Marichromatium purpuratum 984: one gene and its partner. Each later gene encodes a partner of the first gene's protein in a complex. Links are inferred from orthologs where the notes say so. Each region holds a gene or a part of one and is shown in the gene's direction. Other genes may lie near its edges.

The links.
Region 2: the proteins of mnmE (region 1) and mnmG are in contact, whole or in part, in a solved structure (PDB 9HIP), measured with the Escherichia coli proteins. The link is inferred for Marichromatium purpuratum 984 from one-to-one orthologs.

What each region holds. Positions count from the first base shown.
Region 1 is NZ_CP007031.1:3,767,914-3,779,038, reverse strand. What follows is about bases 1,728-4,576. They hold mnmE (tRNA uridine-5-carboxymethylaminomethyl(34) synthesis GTPase MnmE), read left to right. Parts: upstream 1,728-2,407; coding sequence 2,408-3,745; downstream 3,746-4,576. Other genes in these bases: MARPU_RS16415 (DUF58 domain-containing protein), read left to right, coding at 4,323-4,576; yidC (membrane protein insertase YidC), read left to right, coding at 1,728-2,403. Also shown: rpmH (50S ribosomal protein L34), read left to right, coding at 1-124; rnpA (ribonuclease P protein component), read left to right, coding at 121-510; membrane protein insertion efficiency factor YidD, read left to right, coding at 495-731; more of yidC, read left to right, coding at 724-1,727; more of MARPU_RS16415, read left to right, coding at 4,577-5,627; MARPU_RS16410 (hypothetical protein), read left to right, coding at 5,682-7,202; N(2)-fixation sustaining protein CowN, read left to right, coding at 7,355-7,645; lipoyl(octanoyl) transferase LipB, read right to left, coding at 7,652-8,311; MARPU_RS16395 (YbeD family protein), read right to left, coding at 8,308-8,577; MARPU_RS16390 (D-amino acid aminotransferase), read right to left, coding at 8,564-9,430; MARPU_RS16385 (D-alanyl-D-alanine carboxypeptidase family protein), read right to left, coding at 9,459-10,598; MARPU_RS16380 (septal ring lytic transglycosylase RlpA family protein), read right to left, coding at 10,766-11,125. UniProt on the Escherichia coli protein: Exhibits a very high intrinsic GTPase hydrolysis rate. Involved in the addition of a carboxymethylaminomethyl (cmnm) group at the wobble position (U34) of certain tRNAs, forming tRNA-cmnm(5)s(2)U34.
Region 2 is NZ_CP007031.1:131,088-136,588, reverse strand. What follows is about bases 1-2,862. They hold mnmG (tRNA uridine-5-carboxymethylaminomethyl(34) synthesis enzyme MnmG), read left to right. Parts: upstream 1-425; coding sequence 426-2,300; downstream 2,301-2,862. Other genes in these bases: rsmG (16S rRNA (guanine(527)-N(7))-methyltransferase RsmG), read left to right, coding at 2,297-2,862; MARPU_RS00635 (AAA family ATPase), read right to left, coding at 1-348. Outside these bases: more of rsmG, read left to right, coding at 2,863-2,953; MARPU_RS00620 (ParA family protein), read left to right, coding at 2,961-3,749; MARPU_RS00615 (ParB/RepB/Spo0J family partition protein), read left to right, coding at 3,751-4,665; MARPU_RS00610 (ATP synthase subunit I), read left to right, coding at 4,890-5,270; atpB (F0F1 ATP synthase subunit A), read left to right, coding at 5,280-5,501. UniProt on the Escherichia coli protein: NAD-binding protein involved in the addition of a carboxymethylaminomethyl (cmnm) group at the wobble position (U34) of certain tRNAs, forming tRNA-cmnm(5)s(2)U34.

The sequences.
Region 1 (11,125 bases):
CTTTCAACCGAGCCGCCTGAAGCGCGCTCGTACCCACGGCTTTCGTGCGCGTAGCGCCACCCGCAACGGCCGCAAGGTCCTTGCTGCCCGTCGCGCCAAGGGCCGCGCGCGTCTCGCGCTCTGAACCCCGAGCGCTCCGCCGGTCGCGCCGAGCAGGCCTTTCCGCGTGAGCGAAGGTTGACGTGCGCCACGCAGTATCGACACGTCTTCAGCGATCCCGTCCGCGCTGGACAACAGGGCTTCGTCGTCCTGTTCCGTCCCAACGGGAGCGGGCGTGCGCGACTCGGGCTGGCTATCTCCAAGAAGTGCGCGCGACGCGCGGTTGACCGCAACCGGCTCAAGCGTCTCGTCCGCGAAAGCTTCCGGAACCACCATCACGCCCTCCCCGGGGTGGATGTCGTGGTCATGTGCGCGCGTGGCGCACCGACGCTGCCCAATCGGCGACTGTTCGACCATCTCGAGCGTGCCTGGGCAACCATCAGGAAGAAACAACCATGCGCCGAATCCTGACCGGTCTGATTCGCGTGTATCAGTACGTCCTGAGCCCTCTTCTCGGACCGCGTTGTCGCTTCTATCCGACCTGTTCCCATTACGCCATCGAGGCCATCGAGTGCCACGGCCCGGTCTACGGCAGCTATCTCGCCGTACGCCGTGTGCTGCGTTGCCACCCCTGGCACCCCGGCGGCGTCGATCCCGTTCCCCCAGCAAGGCAGACATCGACTCATGGATAATGTGCGCCTGATCCTGTTTCTCGCTCTCGCCGCGGTCTCGTTCCTGATCTACGAGGCCTGGATGCAAGACTACGGGCGGCCACAGTCGCCGCAGGTCGCAATGACCGAGTCGACGGGCATGCTCCCTGGTGAGGCCGGTTCGGCGCCGGCGGACCTGCCCAGTGTCACCGTCACCCCGGATGCCGCCACTCCCGCGGCCATAAGCGCCGAGATGCGCGCCGCCGGCGCCGCGCCCGTGGTCGTCGAGACCGACGTGCTGCGTCTCGAGATCTCGCCCCAGGGCGGGACCATCTCCAGCGCCTGGCTGCTCGACTATGCGGTGGTGCCCGAGCGCCCCGAAGACAAGTTCCGGCTGATGAAGCCGGTGCCGCCGAACATGTTCGTCGCCCAGTCGGGACTGCTCGGCCAGCAGGCCGGCGCGCTGCCGACCCACGAGGCGCGATTCACCGCCGAGCAGTCCGAGTACCGGCTCGAGGACGGCCAGGATCGACTCCAGGTGGTGTTGCGCTGGCAGGGCGAGAATGGCGTCGCCGTCGAGCGTGTCTACACCTTCGAGCGTGGCAGCTATGTCATCGACACCGCGCAGCGGGTGACCAACACCACCGATGCGGCGCTGGTGGCGCGCGAGTACAACCAGCTCCAGCGCACCGACTTCTACGATCCCAACGAGCCGAGCTTCGTCCACACCTTCACCGGCGGCGTCTACTACAGCCCCGAAGAGAAGTACAAGAAGGTGTCCTTCGACGACATGCGCGACGGCAAGCTCGATCGCAGCGTGACCGATGGCTGGATCGCGATGATCCAGCACTACTTCATGGCCGCGTGGATCCCACCGCGTCAGGTCCAGGAGACCTTCTACACCAAGGTCGTCGGTGACTCGCGCTATATCATCGGCAAGTACTCGCCGGCGGTGAGCATCCCCGCGGGCGCCACCCACAGCTTCGACAACCGGCTGTTCGTCGGTCCCAAGCTGCAGGACGACCTCGCCGCCATCGCCCCCGGACTCGAGCTGGCGGTCGACTACGGCTGGCTGACGGTGATCGCGCAGCCGATCTTCTGGGTGCTGGAGAAGATCCACGCCCTGGTCGGCAACTGGGGCTGGGCGATCATCGTGCTCACCATCCTGATCAAGCTGGCCTTCTTCAAGCTCTCCGAGACCAGCTATCGCTCGATGGCCAACATGCGCAAGCTCACCCCGCGCCTGCAGGCCATCAAGGATCGCTACGGCGACGACAAGCAGCGCCTCAACCAGGCGATGATGGAACTCTACAAGACCGAGAAGATCAACCCGCTCGGCGGCTGTCTGCCGATCCTGGTGCAGATCCCGGTGTTCATCTCGCTCTACTGGGTGCTGCTCGAGAGCGTCGAGATGCGGCAGGCGCCCTTCGTGCTCTGGCTCGACAATCTCTCCGCGCCCGATCCCTACTACGTCCTGCCGTTGATCATGGGCGTGTCGATGTTCGTGCAGCAGAAGCTCAACCCGCCGCCGCCGGACCCGATGCAGGCCAAGATCATGATGGCGCTGCCGTTCGTCTTCACCGTGTTCTTCGCCTTCTTCCCGGCGGGTCTGGTGCTCTACTGGACGGTCAACAACATCATCTCGATCGCCCAGCAGTGGCACATCACCCGTCAGATCGAACAGGGTGCTGGCACGGCCAAGCAGAAGCGCTGACCCGATGACCGCCGACACCATCGCCGCCGTCGCCACCCCGCCCGGCGTCGGGGGTGTCGGTATCGTCCGGGTCAGCGGTGCGGGCGTTGCCGCGATCGCCCACGCCCTGCTCGGCGCCCTACCCGCCCCCCGTCAGGCCCATTTCGGCGTCTTCCGCGACGCCGCGGGTGGCTTCATCGATGCCGGCATCGCGCTGCGCTTCGTCGCCCCTGCCTCCTTCACCGGCGAGGACGTGCTCGAACTCCAGGGACACGGCGGTCCGGTGGTGATGGACCTGCTGCTGCAGCGCTGTCTCGAACTCGGCGCCCGCCCAGCGCGTCCCGGCGAGTTCACCGAGCGCGCCTTCCTCAACGGCAAGCTCGATCTCGCCCAGGCCGAGGCCGTCGCCGATCTCATCGAGAGCGCCTCCGCGCTCGCCGCCCGGCTCGCCGGCAACAGCCTGCAGGGCGCCTTCTCGCGGCGGATCGAGGCGTTGGTCGAGCGGCTGGTGCGGCTGCGCACCTATCTCGAGGCCACGCTCGACTTCAGCGAGGAGGAGATCGATCCCGGCGACGAGTCGCGGATCGCCGCCGATCTCGCCGAGCTGATCGCCATGACCCGTGCGGTGCTCGCCGAGGCGCACCAGGGCTGTCGTATCCGCGAGGGGCTCTCGGTGGTGATTGCCGGCGCCCCCAACGCCGGCAAGTCGAGCCTGCTCAATGCCCTCTCCGGGGCCGACACCGCCATCGTCACCGATATCCCCGGCACCACCCGTGACCTGCTGCATAGCGACATCCAGATCGACGGTCTGCCGCTGCGCATCATCGATACCGCCGGCATCCGCAACAGCGACGACCCGGTCGAGCGCGAGGGGGTGCGTCGTGCCCGCGAGCAGCTCGGTCGCGCCGACCTGGTGCTGTGGGTCTACGACGCTACCCAGGGGCCGGATCCCGAGACCGCCGCGAGCCTGCCCGAGGGGGTGCGCATCACCCGGTTGCGCAACAAGATCGACCTGACCGGCGCCGAGCCGGGTTGCGACGAGCGTGAGGGCGCCACCGAGATCGCGCTGTCGCTGCGCGAGGGACGCGGGCTCGAGTTGCTGCGCGAACACCTCAAGGCGGTTGCCGGGGTCGGTGCCCGTCCCGAGGGAGCCTTCACCGCCCGCCGTCGCCATCTCGACGCCTTGCGCCAGGGCCTTGCCGCACTGGAGTCGGCCGCCCGCGCCCAGGCCGCGGGCGTCGGCGCCGAGCTGGTCGCCGAGGAACTCCACCTCGCCCAGCGCGCGCTCGGCGAGATCACCGGCCGCTTCACCTCTGAAGACCTGCTCGGGCGCATCTTCTCCAGCTTCTGTATCGGCAAGTAGGGTTCAGCCGCCAGTCGCCAGTCGCCAGTCGCCAGCAGGCGGAAGGCGACGCCGTCGTCGAGGTCGCACGCCTGCCGGCGGCTGCAACCCCTTGGGGCTTGGCGATTCGACCTGCCCTGGCGGTTCGAATCCTCTGGCCGAGGGTGGCCGGGTCTCGCCGGGCACGCTGCGCTTTGCCCGGTCGACCGCGCTGGCGCGGCGCCGAGCGATCAGCCGTCAGCCGATGACAAGTGGCGCCGTCGTCGAGGACGCACACTCACTGACGGCTGACGGCTGACGGCTGACGGCTGACGGCTGACGGCTGACGGCTGACGGCTGACGGCTGACGGCTGACGGCTGACGGCTGACGGCTGACGGCTGACGGCTGACGGCTGACGGCTGACGGCTGACGGCTGACGGCTGACGGCTGACGGCTGACGGCTGACGGCTGACGGCTGACGGCTGATGGCTGATGGCTGATGGCTGATGGCTGACGGCTGACGGCTGGTACCTGGCCGCCTGAACCTCGAATCGGCCGAGTTTCAATCGCGCGACTCTGGGTTATCGTGTTGCCCATGGTTTTCCTGCGGAGTCACGGATGCGTCTGACCCCTGTTCTGTCCTGGTTGTTCGTCGGCTGGACGCTGATCGCTCTGGTGGCGCTCTGGTGGCCGGCTGCCGGGCCCCTGTGGTGGGGCTATGGCGGGCTGCTCGCGGTGGTCGTGCTGGGCGATGTCCTGGTGCTGTGGCGGACGCCGGTGCCGCAGGTCGAGCGGACGCTGCCGGGGACCCTGTCGCAGGGTGAGTGGTGTGCGGTGGGGTTGGTGGTGCGCTCGACTGCGCGGCGGCGGTTGCGGCTGCTGATGCATGACCTGCACCCGGCCACCTTCGAGGTCGCCGGGCTGCCCGCTAGTCTGCTGCTGTCCCCGCTGGGTGAGGCGCGTCTGGACTATCGGCTGCGGCCCGTGACGCGGGGCGATGTCGTCTTCACCGGGGTCGATCTGGCGCTCTACTCGTCGCTCGGGCTGTGGCGCTGTCGGCACCGGCTCGTCTTGTCGGAGCGGGTGCGGGTGGTGCCGGCACTCACGGCGCTGCGTCGCGGGATCGCCTTGGCGGCGCAGGACGCGCGACTCGGCGTCGGGGTGCACCCGCACCAGCGACGCGGCAGCGACGGCGACTTTCACCAGCTGCGCGACTATCGTGCCGGCGATCTGCTGCGTCAGATCGACTGGAAGGCGAGCGCTCGCGCGCAGCGCCCGATCTCGCGTGAGTACCGTGAGTCGCGCGATCAGCAACTGGTGTTCCTGCTCGACTGCGGTCGGCACATGCGCCATCTCGGCGCTGGCGCCGGACACCTCGATGCGGCGCTCGCCGCCTTGTTGCTGGTGGCCGCTCTGGCGGTGCGCCAGGGCGATGCGGTGGGGCTGATGAGCTATGGCGGGACGCATCGCTGGTGTCCGCCGCGTCAGGGGCAGCCGGCGTTGCGCCGCTTGCTCGATGACTGCTACGACCTGCAGCCGACGCTGGAGGCGGCCGACCCACTGCTCGCCGCCGCCACGCTGCAACAACGGCTGCGCCGTCGTGCCCTGGTGGTGTTGATCACCTGCGGGCGCGACGAGGATCAAGAGGGACTGGAGCAGGCGGCGCGACTGCTCGGTCGCGACCATCTGCTGCTGCTCGCCGATCTGCGCGAGCGCTCGCTGGACGGGGCGTTGAACCAGCCGTTGTGCGACCTGTCGGATGCACTGCGCTTTCATGCCCTGCGCGATTGGCGCGAGCGGCGGCGGGTGCGCTGCGCGCGGCTGCGTCGGCGCGGGGTCCAGGTGCTCGACCTGCTCCCGGGGCAGCTGCCGGCGGCGCTCGCCGACCGCTATTTGGCCATCAAGCGGGCCGGTATGCTGTAATTCCGGATCGGCCGTGAGGCTTGGCCGGTGAACCCTCTGTCAGGAATCGACCCCATGCGTAAACTGCTCGGCGCGCTCGCGTTGCTCGTCGTCTCGGTCCAGGTGCGGGCCGGGATCCCCGCCACCCCGGTGATGACCCTCTATGCCTTCAATGGCCCTGTCGAGGTGCCCTATTACAGCGCCGAGCGCTTTCGCCCGGGCGACCCCGGGGCGCCGATCGGCACCCTCGCCCAGGGCACCTCGCTGATCCCCTGTCTGGTGATCCGCGACGGCGCGCCGCTCACCGATGCCTCGGGCACGCCCTATGTCGGCTTCGAGGTGGTGGTCGACCCGCGTCGTGCCGGTCCCGAGGCGCGCGCGCGCTTCCTCGCGGCGATCGAGCGACGCAAGGGGCTGGAGGTGGAGAACCATCACTGTGAGGCCGGGGTGCGCGGGGTGATCGATGTCCGTCAGCTCTATGCCATGGAAAAGGCGCCCTTCTTCACCCCGCCGCCGGCTGCTCGACCGGGCGCGACGCCCCCGGCCGCGTCGAGTCAGCTCGATCGCATCGTCCGTGACTTTCACGCCTCCTCCGAGTGCGCCCGCGCCAATGCCCGGCTGAGCGGACGGCGCGGCGCCCTGGAGCGGGCCTGGGAGGATTATCTGGCCAGGCGCCGCGGCGAGTTGCCGCTGACCACCCTGGCGCGCGCCAAGCACCTCGACTACACCCTGCGCACCGCGCTGTTCGAGGGCCATCATGCGCGCGGCTGCAACGCCTATGGCGCCTGTGAGCGCAACATCGTCGCGCTGACCATCCGCAACCGTGCCGTCGGCCAGTGTCCGCGACACATCGGTTGTACCTTCCCCGGCGACTTCCAGGGGGTCGCCTCCAAGGTCTCGCAGTACAACATCTGGGACGAGTTCCTCACCCAGATCTCCGGCCTGACCGCCTGCTATCTGCGCCCGGACCTCGCCGACGAGCCGCGCTTCGCCAAGTTGCAGGCGATGTATGCGCAGAGCGTCGGCGACGTCGAACGCATCCTCTATGGTGACGACGACGACCTGCGCGCGGTCTTCCCCGGCACCGACCTGGCCAAGCTCAAGCGGGTGCGTCACTACTATCACGCCCCGGCGATGGGCAAGTGCTTTCCCGAGCACCCACGTGTCGAGTACATGTCCGGCGCCGTCGCCCGCAGCGGCGACGACTTCGCGGTGATCGCCAACACCCGCATCGAGGTCGGCGAGACGGTCGGCACCGGTTATCGCTTCAAGCAGTTCCGCTTCGACGAGCTGGAGACGCGCGATCGCACCTGGGTCGAGGACCGCTATCCCGGCTTCGTCGTCGACGGGCGCAAGGTCAGCCTGCGAGCTCCGAGCGATTGTCGCCCCTATGGCATCCCTGCCGGTTGTCGGCTTGACGACAGCATCGGTCGCTATCGCAAGATTCCGCACTGGGCCGATGCTGGCGAGCCGCTCGAGATCCGCTGTCGGGTGATCGACCGTGGGAGTGACTGTGATCGCGACGGAGACGGCGTCATCGCTCGGGTCGGCGGCGCCTGCGATCGCGAGATGCGGCCGGTGAGCGGGGTGCGCTGAGGGTTAAGGCGCGATTTTTGCCTTACGGGTGATCAGGCGACTGGCCGATCCCGTCCGCACGTCGCGGCGGGCCGCTGCCCATGATTGCGGCGCGATCATGGCGACGGGATCGGTCGTGGCCCAGGTTGAACGATCACCAGAGGTAGAGGGCCTTGAACGAGACGACGCACACCAACGACAGATATGTGAGTTTCGTCGATATCGACTGTGAGTCGCGGGTCGACGGCTGCATCGAGCGCATCCGCGCCTGTATCGAGCACAACACCAACCCATCACCGCTGCATGACTATGTCGCGACCAAGCTCGCCGAGACCGAGGCGCGCGGTCAGGACGGGCTGTACCTGATCGGCAGTCAGGTCAACGTACTGCGCGAGCTGTTCGAGCACCACGACGACGATGCCGGGTTGCACCTGCTCGAGTGCATCGAGCTCGAGTGCTGCTGAACCGGTTCAGCGTGCCCAGCGCGGCTCCAGGTCGAACACCCGCGTGAGGGTGTCGACCAGTCGGCCGGCGACGTCGGTCACCCCGATCCCGGCGACGAACTCCGAGAGCTGGGTCATCGCCAGCCCGGTGTAGCCGCAGGGATTGATCCGGTCGAAGGGCTCGAGTTCCATGGCGACGTTGAGCGCCAGCCCGTGATAGCTGCGAGCGTTGCGCACCCTCAGCCCGAGCGAGGCGATCTTGGCGCCCGCGACATAGACCCCGGGGGCGTTGTCGCGACGCTCGGCATCCACGCCGTAGTCGCGCAGCAGCTCGATCACCGTCTGCTCGAGCATGTTGACCAGCCGCTTGACGCCGATCCCGGCGCGTCTCAGATCGAACAGCAGATAGGCGACCAGCTGGCCGGGGCCGTGATAGGTGACCTGACCGCCGCGATCGACCTGCACCACCGGGATGTCGCCGGTGGCGAGCAGGTGCTCGCGGCGCCCGGCCTGACCGAGGGTGAACACCGGCGGGTGCTCGAGCAGCCACAGCTCGTCGAGCGAGTCCTCGTCACGGGCGTCGGTGAAGCGACGCATCGCCTCCAGGGTCGCGGCATAGTCCTGCAGCCCCGGCAGCCGCCGGATCAACAGCGTCTGCTGGCGCGCTCCCTCCCCCGCCTCGCTCACAGTGCCCAGACCACGCGCTCGTGCGCGGTCAGCTCGGCATAGATGGCGTCGAGCTGCGCCTTGCTGTGCGCCTCGATGGTGACCGTCACCGCCAGCCACTTGCCGCCGTTGCTGGGACGGGTGCTGATCGCCGTGGCCTCGACGCCGGGGGCATGACGCTCGACGATGTCGACGACCAGCGTCTGGAAGTCGTCGCTGGCGCGGCCCATCGCCTTGATCGGGAAGCGGCAGGGGAATTCGAGCAGGGTTTCTTCAGAATCGGACATGACCGTTGCGTACCTGTGACTTGTAGTCCTGATAGAGGGCGTCCATGCGTCGCCAGAGTGGTCCCGGTCGGCCGTCGCCGACCGGCTGGTCGTCGAGCCGGGTGACCGGCACCAACTCGCGCGTCGAGCTGCCGAGCCAGATCTCGTCGGCGGTGCGCAGCTGGGCGTCCTCAATCGGTTGTTCGGAGAAGGCGATCTCACCGCTCGCGGCGAGTCGCAGCGCCAGCTCGCGGGTGATCCCGGCGAGCAGACGGTGATCGCAGGGCGGGGTCAGCAGCCGCTGCCCCTGGACCACGAAGACGTTGGCTGCGGCGGCCTCGGTGACCAGCCCGTCGCGCAGCATGATGGTCTCGTCGGCGCCGGCCGCGCTCGCCTCCTGGCGCATCAGCACCGCCCCGAGCAACGAGGTCGACTTGATGTCGCAGCGCTGCCAGCGGATATCGGGCCGGGTGATGCAGCGGATGCCGTCGCGGGCGATCGCCGGGTCGCGTGGGGCGAGCGGTGTGCTCATCGCCAAGACCGTCGGCCTGACCCCCGTCGGGAAGCGGTGATCGCGGGTCGGCGCCGCCCCGCGGGTGATCTGCAGATAAAGGCTCTGATCCGGGGCCGGTGGCTCGCCGACCAGCCGGCGCGCCACCCGTTGCCAGCCCTCGGGTCCGAGCGGGTCATCGAGCCCGATCGCTGCGAGACTGCGCCCGAGCCGTGCCAGATGCTGGTCGAGACGGAGGAAGTGACCACCATAGCTGGGCACGACCTCGTAGACGCCGTCGCCGAACAGGAAGCCGCGATCGAGCACGGAGACCTGCGCCGCCTCGGGCGGCAGGAAACGACCGTTGAGATAAAGCTCGTTCATGCGCTCGCTCCGCCGGCTCGGGCCGGCATCAGAACATGCGCAGCAGATGGTCCTTCGCCTTGCGCACCAAGCCCCCCTCGGGCACCGCCTCGAGCGCGACCAGAGGGACTCGCGTCAGTTCGCGCCCGGCGTTGTCGACCACCAGGTCGCCGATGCGTGCGCCGACGGCGATCGGGGCGGTGAGTTCGGCGGTGCGCTCGATGCGGGCGCTGAGTTGACCATAGTCGCCGCGCGGAATGGTCGCAAACACATCCGTCGCCGGCCCCACCGACAGCACCTCCTGCTCTCCGTACCACACCCGCAGGTGCTCGACCGGCTGACCGGCCGGGTAGAGACGGTGACTCTCGTAGAAGCGGAAGCCGTAGTTGAGCAGCGCCAGGCTGGAGGTGGCGCGGGCATTGGGGCTGGGTGCGCCCATCAGCACCGAGACCAATCGTTGGTCGTCACGCTTGGCCGAGCCGACCAGACAGTAGCCGGCGGCGCGGGTGTAGCCGGTCTTGACGCCATCGGCCGAGGGGTCGCGACGCAGCAACGGGTTGCGGTTGGGCTGGGTGATGTCGTTGTAGGTGAAATCGCGGCTGCTGTACCAGGCGTAGTACTGCGGGAACTCGCGGATGATCGCTATGGTGACGCGGGCGATGTCGCGTGCGGTGGTGTAGAGATCGGGGTCGGGCAGGCCGTTGGGATTGGTGAAGTGACTGTTGGTCATCCCCAGTCGGCGGGCATGGGCGTTCATCAGGTTGGCGAAGGCCTCGACGCTGCCGGCGACGTGCTCGGCGAGGGCGACGCTGGCGTCGTTGCCCGACTGGATGATCATGCCCTTGAGCAGGTCCTCGACGCTGACCTGGGTGCCGACCTCGATGAACATCCGCGAGCCGCCGGTACGCCACGCCTTCTCGCTGACCAGCACCTGATCGTCGAGACGGATGTTGCCCTCGGCGAGTTCGCGAAAGACCACGTAGCCGGTCATGATCTTGGTCAGGCTGGCCGGTTCCAGACGCTCGTCGGCATTGATGTCGGCGAGCACCTGACCGGTGTTGAAGTCGATCAACAGATAGCCCTTGGCGTCGAGCTGCGGCGGTGCCGGGATTTGCGGCGCGGCGCTCGCCAGCACCGGGTGCAGGCACAGCAGGACGATCAGGACGAGGGACTGGATACGTGACTTCATGGGGTGTCCGGGTTCGGCGTGGGGGCGTGTCATCACGGGGTATTCTAACCTTGCTGTCGCTGTCTTGGGGATCGCTCGACCGTGATCCCGATTGCTGGGATCGGTGAGGACGGGGGTGGTCGGGCGCCGGCGGCGTGACGGCGCCGCCGGTTGGGCGGACCCGAGGGTCAGTTCTGTACCAGACGGGTCTCGGCGATGCCGAGCCCCGCCAGGCGTTCGGTCAGGGCGCTGGCCTCGGTGCGCGAGGCCAGCGGACCGATGCGCACCCGATAGAGCGCGCTGCCGGCGCTGCGGCTGTTCTCGACCAGGATCGGGTCGCCGAGTTCCGGGCGCAGCCGGGAGCGCAGCCGCTCGGCGTTGCGCGGGTCACCGAAGGCGCCGACCTGGACATAGAGGCCACCGCTGCCGCCCTCCGTGGTACGCGCCGCAGTCGTGACCGGCTTGGTCGTCGCCCTGGCGGGCTCGGACGCCGGGGGAGTGGTGTCGCGTGCACGCTGCGGCGCGTGCTCGCCACCCGCCACCAGCGG
Region 2 (5,501 bases), 3.6 Mb from region 1 along the record:
CTCGTCGGCAAGCACCAGCTGGGAGAACACCGGACCGGGGTGGAAGCGGAAGGACTCGCTGGCGCGGTCGTAGACCGCCACCCCGATGACGTCGGCCGGGAGCAGGTCGCTGGTGAACTGGATGCGCGCGTACTCCAGCCCGAGCAGTCGCGCCAGCAGGTGTGCGAGCGTGGTCTTGCCGACCCCGGGCAGGTCCTCGATCAGCAGGTGGCCGCGCGCGAGCAGACAGGTCAACGCCAGGCGCAACTCGTGCTCCTTGCCGAGGATCACCGCGGCGGCGGCCTCGAGCACCGCGCCGCAGCGATCGACCGGCGACGCGGGGACGGGGCGAGGTTCGGGTCGGTTCATGCAGAGGCTCCCGGCGCCGCCGCGCGCGCATGGATATGGGTTAAACTGAAGGGCTTCATCGGATCGGGTTCCCTGACATGTTTGCGAGCGATCAGTACGACGTCATCGTGGTTGGAGGCGGTCACGCGGGCACCGAGGCGGCGCTCGCGGCGGCACGCGCAGGCGCGCAGACCCTGCTGCTGACGCAGAACGTCGACACCCTCGGCAACATGAGCTGCAACCCCGCCATCGGCGGTATCGGCAAGGGCCATCTGGTGCGCGAGATCGACGCCCTCGGCGGGCTGATGGCACGCGCCACCGACCGCGCCGGGATCCAGTTCCGCACCCTCAACGCCAGCAAGGGTCCGGCGGTGCGCGCCACCCGCGCCCAGGCCGACCGCATCCGCTATCGCACCGTGGTGCGCGCGGCGCTCGAGTCCCAGCCCGGGCTGCGGGTGTTCCAGCAGACCGTCGACGACCTCATCGTCGAGGGCGACCGGGTGGCCGGGGTCAGCACCCAGATGGGACTGCGCTTCCGTGCCCGGGCGGTGGTGCTGACTGTCGGCACCTTTCTCGGCGGGCGCATCCATATCGGTCTCAGCAACTATGAGGGCGGGCGCGCCGGGGATCCACCGTCCAACGCCCTGGCCGCGCGACTGCGTGAACTGATGCCGCGGATCGAGCGGCTCAAGACCGGCACGCCGCCGCGTCTCGACGCGCGCAGCATCGACTACACACGGCTCGCCGAGCAGCCCGGCGACGACCCGGTGCCGGTGTTCTCCTTCCTCGGCAGCGCCGCCGAGCACCCGCCGCAGGTGAGCTGTCACATCGCCTATACCAATGCCCACACCCACGAGATCATCCGCGCCGGGCTGTCGCGCTCGCCGCTCTACACCGGGGTGATCGACAGCATCGGCCCGCGTTACTGTCCCTCGATCGAGGACAAGATCGTACGCTTCGCCGACAAGGACTCGCACCAGGTGTTCCTCGAGCCCGAGGGGCTCGACACCCACGAGGTCTATCCCAACGGCATCTCCACCAGCCTGCCCTACGACGTGCAGGAGGCGCTGGTACGCTCGATCCCGGGGCTGGAGCAGGCCCACATCACCCGCCCCGGCTATGCCATCGAGTACGACTTCTTCGATCCGCGCGACCTCGCCCCGGGGCTGGAGACGCGCCAGCTCCAGGGGCTGTTCCTCGCCGGTCAGATCAACGGCACCACCGGCTACGAGGAGGCCGCCGCCCAGGGGCTGCTCGCCGGCATCAACGCGGTGCGCCGGCTGCGCGAAGAGTCGCCCTGGGTGCCGCGTCGCGACGAGGCCTACATCGGGGTGATGGTCGATGATCTGGTCACCCGCGGCACCAACGAGCCCTATCGCATGTTCACCAGCCGCGCCGAGTACCGGCTGATGCTGCGCGAGGACAACGCCGACCTGCGCCTGACCGAGAGCGGACGCGCGCTCGGGTTGGTCGACGACGAACGCTGGGCGCGCTTCGAGGCCAAGCGCGAGGCGATCGAGCGCGAGCGCGCGCGCCTCGCCGCAGCCATCGTCCGTCCCGACCGGATCGACCCGGCACACATGCAGGCGGTGCTCGGCGAGCCGCTGCGGCGCGAGACGCGCGCGCTCGACCTGCTCGCCCGTCCCGGCGTCGACCACGCCGGGGTCAACGTGTTGATCGATACCGCGGATCACCCGGTCGCCCCCGAGGTCGCCGAGCAGGTCGAGATCCAGACCCGCTATGCCGGTTACATCGCCCGCCAGCGCGACGAGATCGCCCGTCAGCGCGCCCAGGAGGACAAGTCCTTGCCCGAGACCTTCGATTTCGCCGCGGTGCGCGGTCTCTCCGCCGAGGTGCGCGAGAAGCTCTGTCAGACCCGTCCGGCCACCATCGGTCAGGCCGCACGCATCCCCGGGGTGACCCCGGCGGCGGTGTCGCTGCTGCTGATCCATCTCAAGCGGCACCCGGCATGAGCGGCGCGAACACCGATCTCACCCCGGCCCAGCGCGAGCGCCTCGGCGAGCGGCTGCAGGCCGGCTGCGCGGCGCTGGGGATCGCGCCGACGGCGGCCCAGCACAACCAGCTGATCGACTATCTGCAGTTGCTGGTGCGCTGGAACCGCGCCTACAACCTCACTGCGGTACGCGACCCCGACGAGATGGTGGTGCGTCACCTGCTCGACAGCCTGGCGGTGCTGCCGCACCTGCTCGGCGAGCGCGTGCTCGACCTCGGCACTGGCCCCGGCCTGCCCGGTCTGGTGCTGGCGATCGCCGTCCCCGAGTGCCGGGTCCGGCTGCTCGACAGCAACGGCAAGAAGGTGCGCTTCGTGCGCCAGGCGGTGCTCGAACTCGGCCTCGCCAACGCCGAGCCGGTGCAGGCGCGGATCGAGACGTACCGGCCGGGGGAAAAATTCAGTACCATTGTCAGCCGTGCGGTTGCCGCCACCGACGTGCTGCGTGTACGCGAGACCGGCCTGCTGGACACACCGGGCCGGCTGCTGCTGATGCGCGCGCACCACCCCGAGGTCGACGCCGCCGAGCTACCGACCGAGCCGTTCACCGTGCACCGCCTGCAGGTGCCCTTCCTCGACGGCCCGCGTCACCTGATCGCCATCGAGAACGACTGAGTCGAGCATGGTCAACATCATCGCCATCGCCAATCAGAAGGGCGGAGTCGGCAAGACGACGACCGCGGTCAACCTCGCCGCCTGTCTGGCGGCGATGAAGCGACGCGTGCTGCTGGTCGATCTCGACCCCCAGGGCAACGCCACCATGGGCTGTGGCGTCGACAAGCACGCGCTCGAGCACTCGAGCTGCGACCTGCTGCTCAGCGATATCCCGATCGCCGACTGCCTGCAGCGCATCACCGAGCCCTCGCCCGGTTTCGACCTGCTGCCGGCCAACGCCGATCTCACCGCCGCCGAGGTCGGGCTGATCGACTCGCCCGACCGCGAGCACCGTCTGGCGCGGGTGCTCGAACGCGCCGCCCAAGCCTATGAGCTGGTGGTCGTCGACTGTCCGCCCTCGCTCAACATGCTCACCGTCAACGCCCTGGTCGCCGCGCGCGGGGTGCTGATCCCGATCCAGTGCGAGTACTACGCCCTCGAGGGGCTCTCGGCGCTGCTCGACACCATCGAGCAGATCCGTGCCAACCGCAACGAGACGCTGCGTGTCGAGGGCATCCTGCGCACCATGCACGACCCGCGCAACAACCTCGCCAACCAGGTCTCGACGCAGCTCATCACGCACTTCAAGGACAAGGTCTACCGCACCATCATCCCGCGCAACGTGCGCCTCGCCGAGGCCCCCAGCCACGGCATGCCGGCCCAGCTCTATGATCCGTCCTCCAAGGGCGCGATCGCCTACATGGCGCTGGCCAGCGAGGTGCTGCGCCGCCAGCAGAAGGGCCGCAACGCCGCCTGACATGGACCAGGAAACCACCCGATCGAACAAGAAGAAGGGGCTGGGGCGCGGACTCGACGCCCTGCTCGGCGCCACCCGTGGCGGTGCCGAGACCGCCTCCCAGTCCGGGGCCGTCGCCACCGCCCAGCCCGGCGATCGCATCGTGCGCCTGCCGCTCGAGCAGCTGCAGCGCGGGCGCTATCAACCACGCCGCGACTTCGACCCCGAGGCGCTGCGCGAGTTGGCCGAGTCGATCCGCGCCCAGGGCGTGCTGCAGCCGATCCTGGCGCGACCGCTGGCCGAGGGGCGCTACGAGATCGTCGCCGGCGAGCGGCGCTGGCGCGCCTGTCAGCAGGCCGGTCTCAGCGAGATCCCGGCACTGGTGCGCGAACTCGACGCCACCAGCGCGCTGGCCATCGCGCTGATCGAGAACATCCAGCGCGCCGACCTCAATCCGCTGGAAGAGGCCACCGCGCTGCACCGTCTGGTCGAGGAGTTCGAACTCACCCATCAGGAGGTGGCCGAGGCGGTCGGCAAGTCGCGCACCACCATCTCCAACCTGCTGCGCCTGCTCGAACTCGAACCCGAGGTCAAGGACCACCTCGACCATGGCCGCTTGGAGATGGGCCATGCCCGTGCCCTGCTCGGGGTCAAAGAGCAGGTACAGTGCGCGCTCGCCCGGCAGGTGGTCGCCGGCGGACTCTCGGTGCGCGACACCGAGCGACTGGTGCGACGGCAGCAACAGGGCGAGAACCCGGTGGCGACAGCGGGGCGGAAGGGAGAGACCGACCCCGACATCCGCCGACTGCAGAACGATCTCACCGACCGGCTCGGCGCCGAGGTGCAGATCCAGCACGGCAGCCGTGGCAACGGCAAGCTGGTGATCAGCTACACCAGTCTCGACGAACTCGACGGCATCCTCGGCCACATCCGCTGAGCAGTGCACCGGGTCAGGTCGACGCCTTCGAGAGGGATGGCGAAACACCGCTTCGATCAAAGGGATCCAGCCCCGAGGGCGAGTTCACCGAGGCCTTCGTCATCGGCCCGAAACCCGCGCCGGGCAAGGCTCCGAGCACGCCGCGGTTACATTGACCCGATATTAGCGATCCCCTATACTTCGCGTCCGGTGAGCGACGCGCTCAACCAAACCACGATGATCTGATGCAACAGCCGGATGCGCTTCAGGCCGGGAACGTCCTGAAAATACAGACGATCCTCAGCCTGGTGTCGGTGCTACTCGCCCTGCCGTTCGGTCGCTCCGTTGCACTATCGGTCCTCATAGGTTCTGGATCCTGCCTGCTGGCCAACGCCATGCTCGCGGCCTGGGTCTTTCGCGCTTATCGCGCCCAGGCGCCCGAGCGTTTGGTCAGGCGTTTTTATCGTGCCGAAGTCGCAAAGATCGCGTTGGTCCTGGGTTTGTTCGTCGTTGCCTTCGCAACATTCGACGACCTGAACATACCGGCATTGCTGGGGGCCTACCTCCTCATGCAAGTGATGCCGATCCTGATCGCGGCCCAACAGGCCAAACGAAACACGAAGTGAGAATGATCGATGGCTGCTACCGAAACGCTCACCGCTGAACAATACATTCAACACCATCTGACCAACCTCACCTTCGGTCTACACCCCGAGCACGGCTTGGGGCTCGCGCACAACAGCGCGGAGGCCGCGGAGATGGGCTTCTGGGCGATCAATCTGGACACCATGTTCTTTTCGATCCTGCTCGGCGGCCTGTTCCTCTGGTTCTTCAAGGGTGTGGCCGAACGTGTCAGC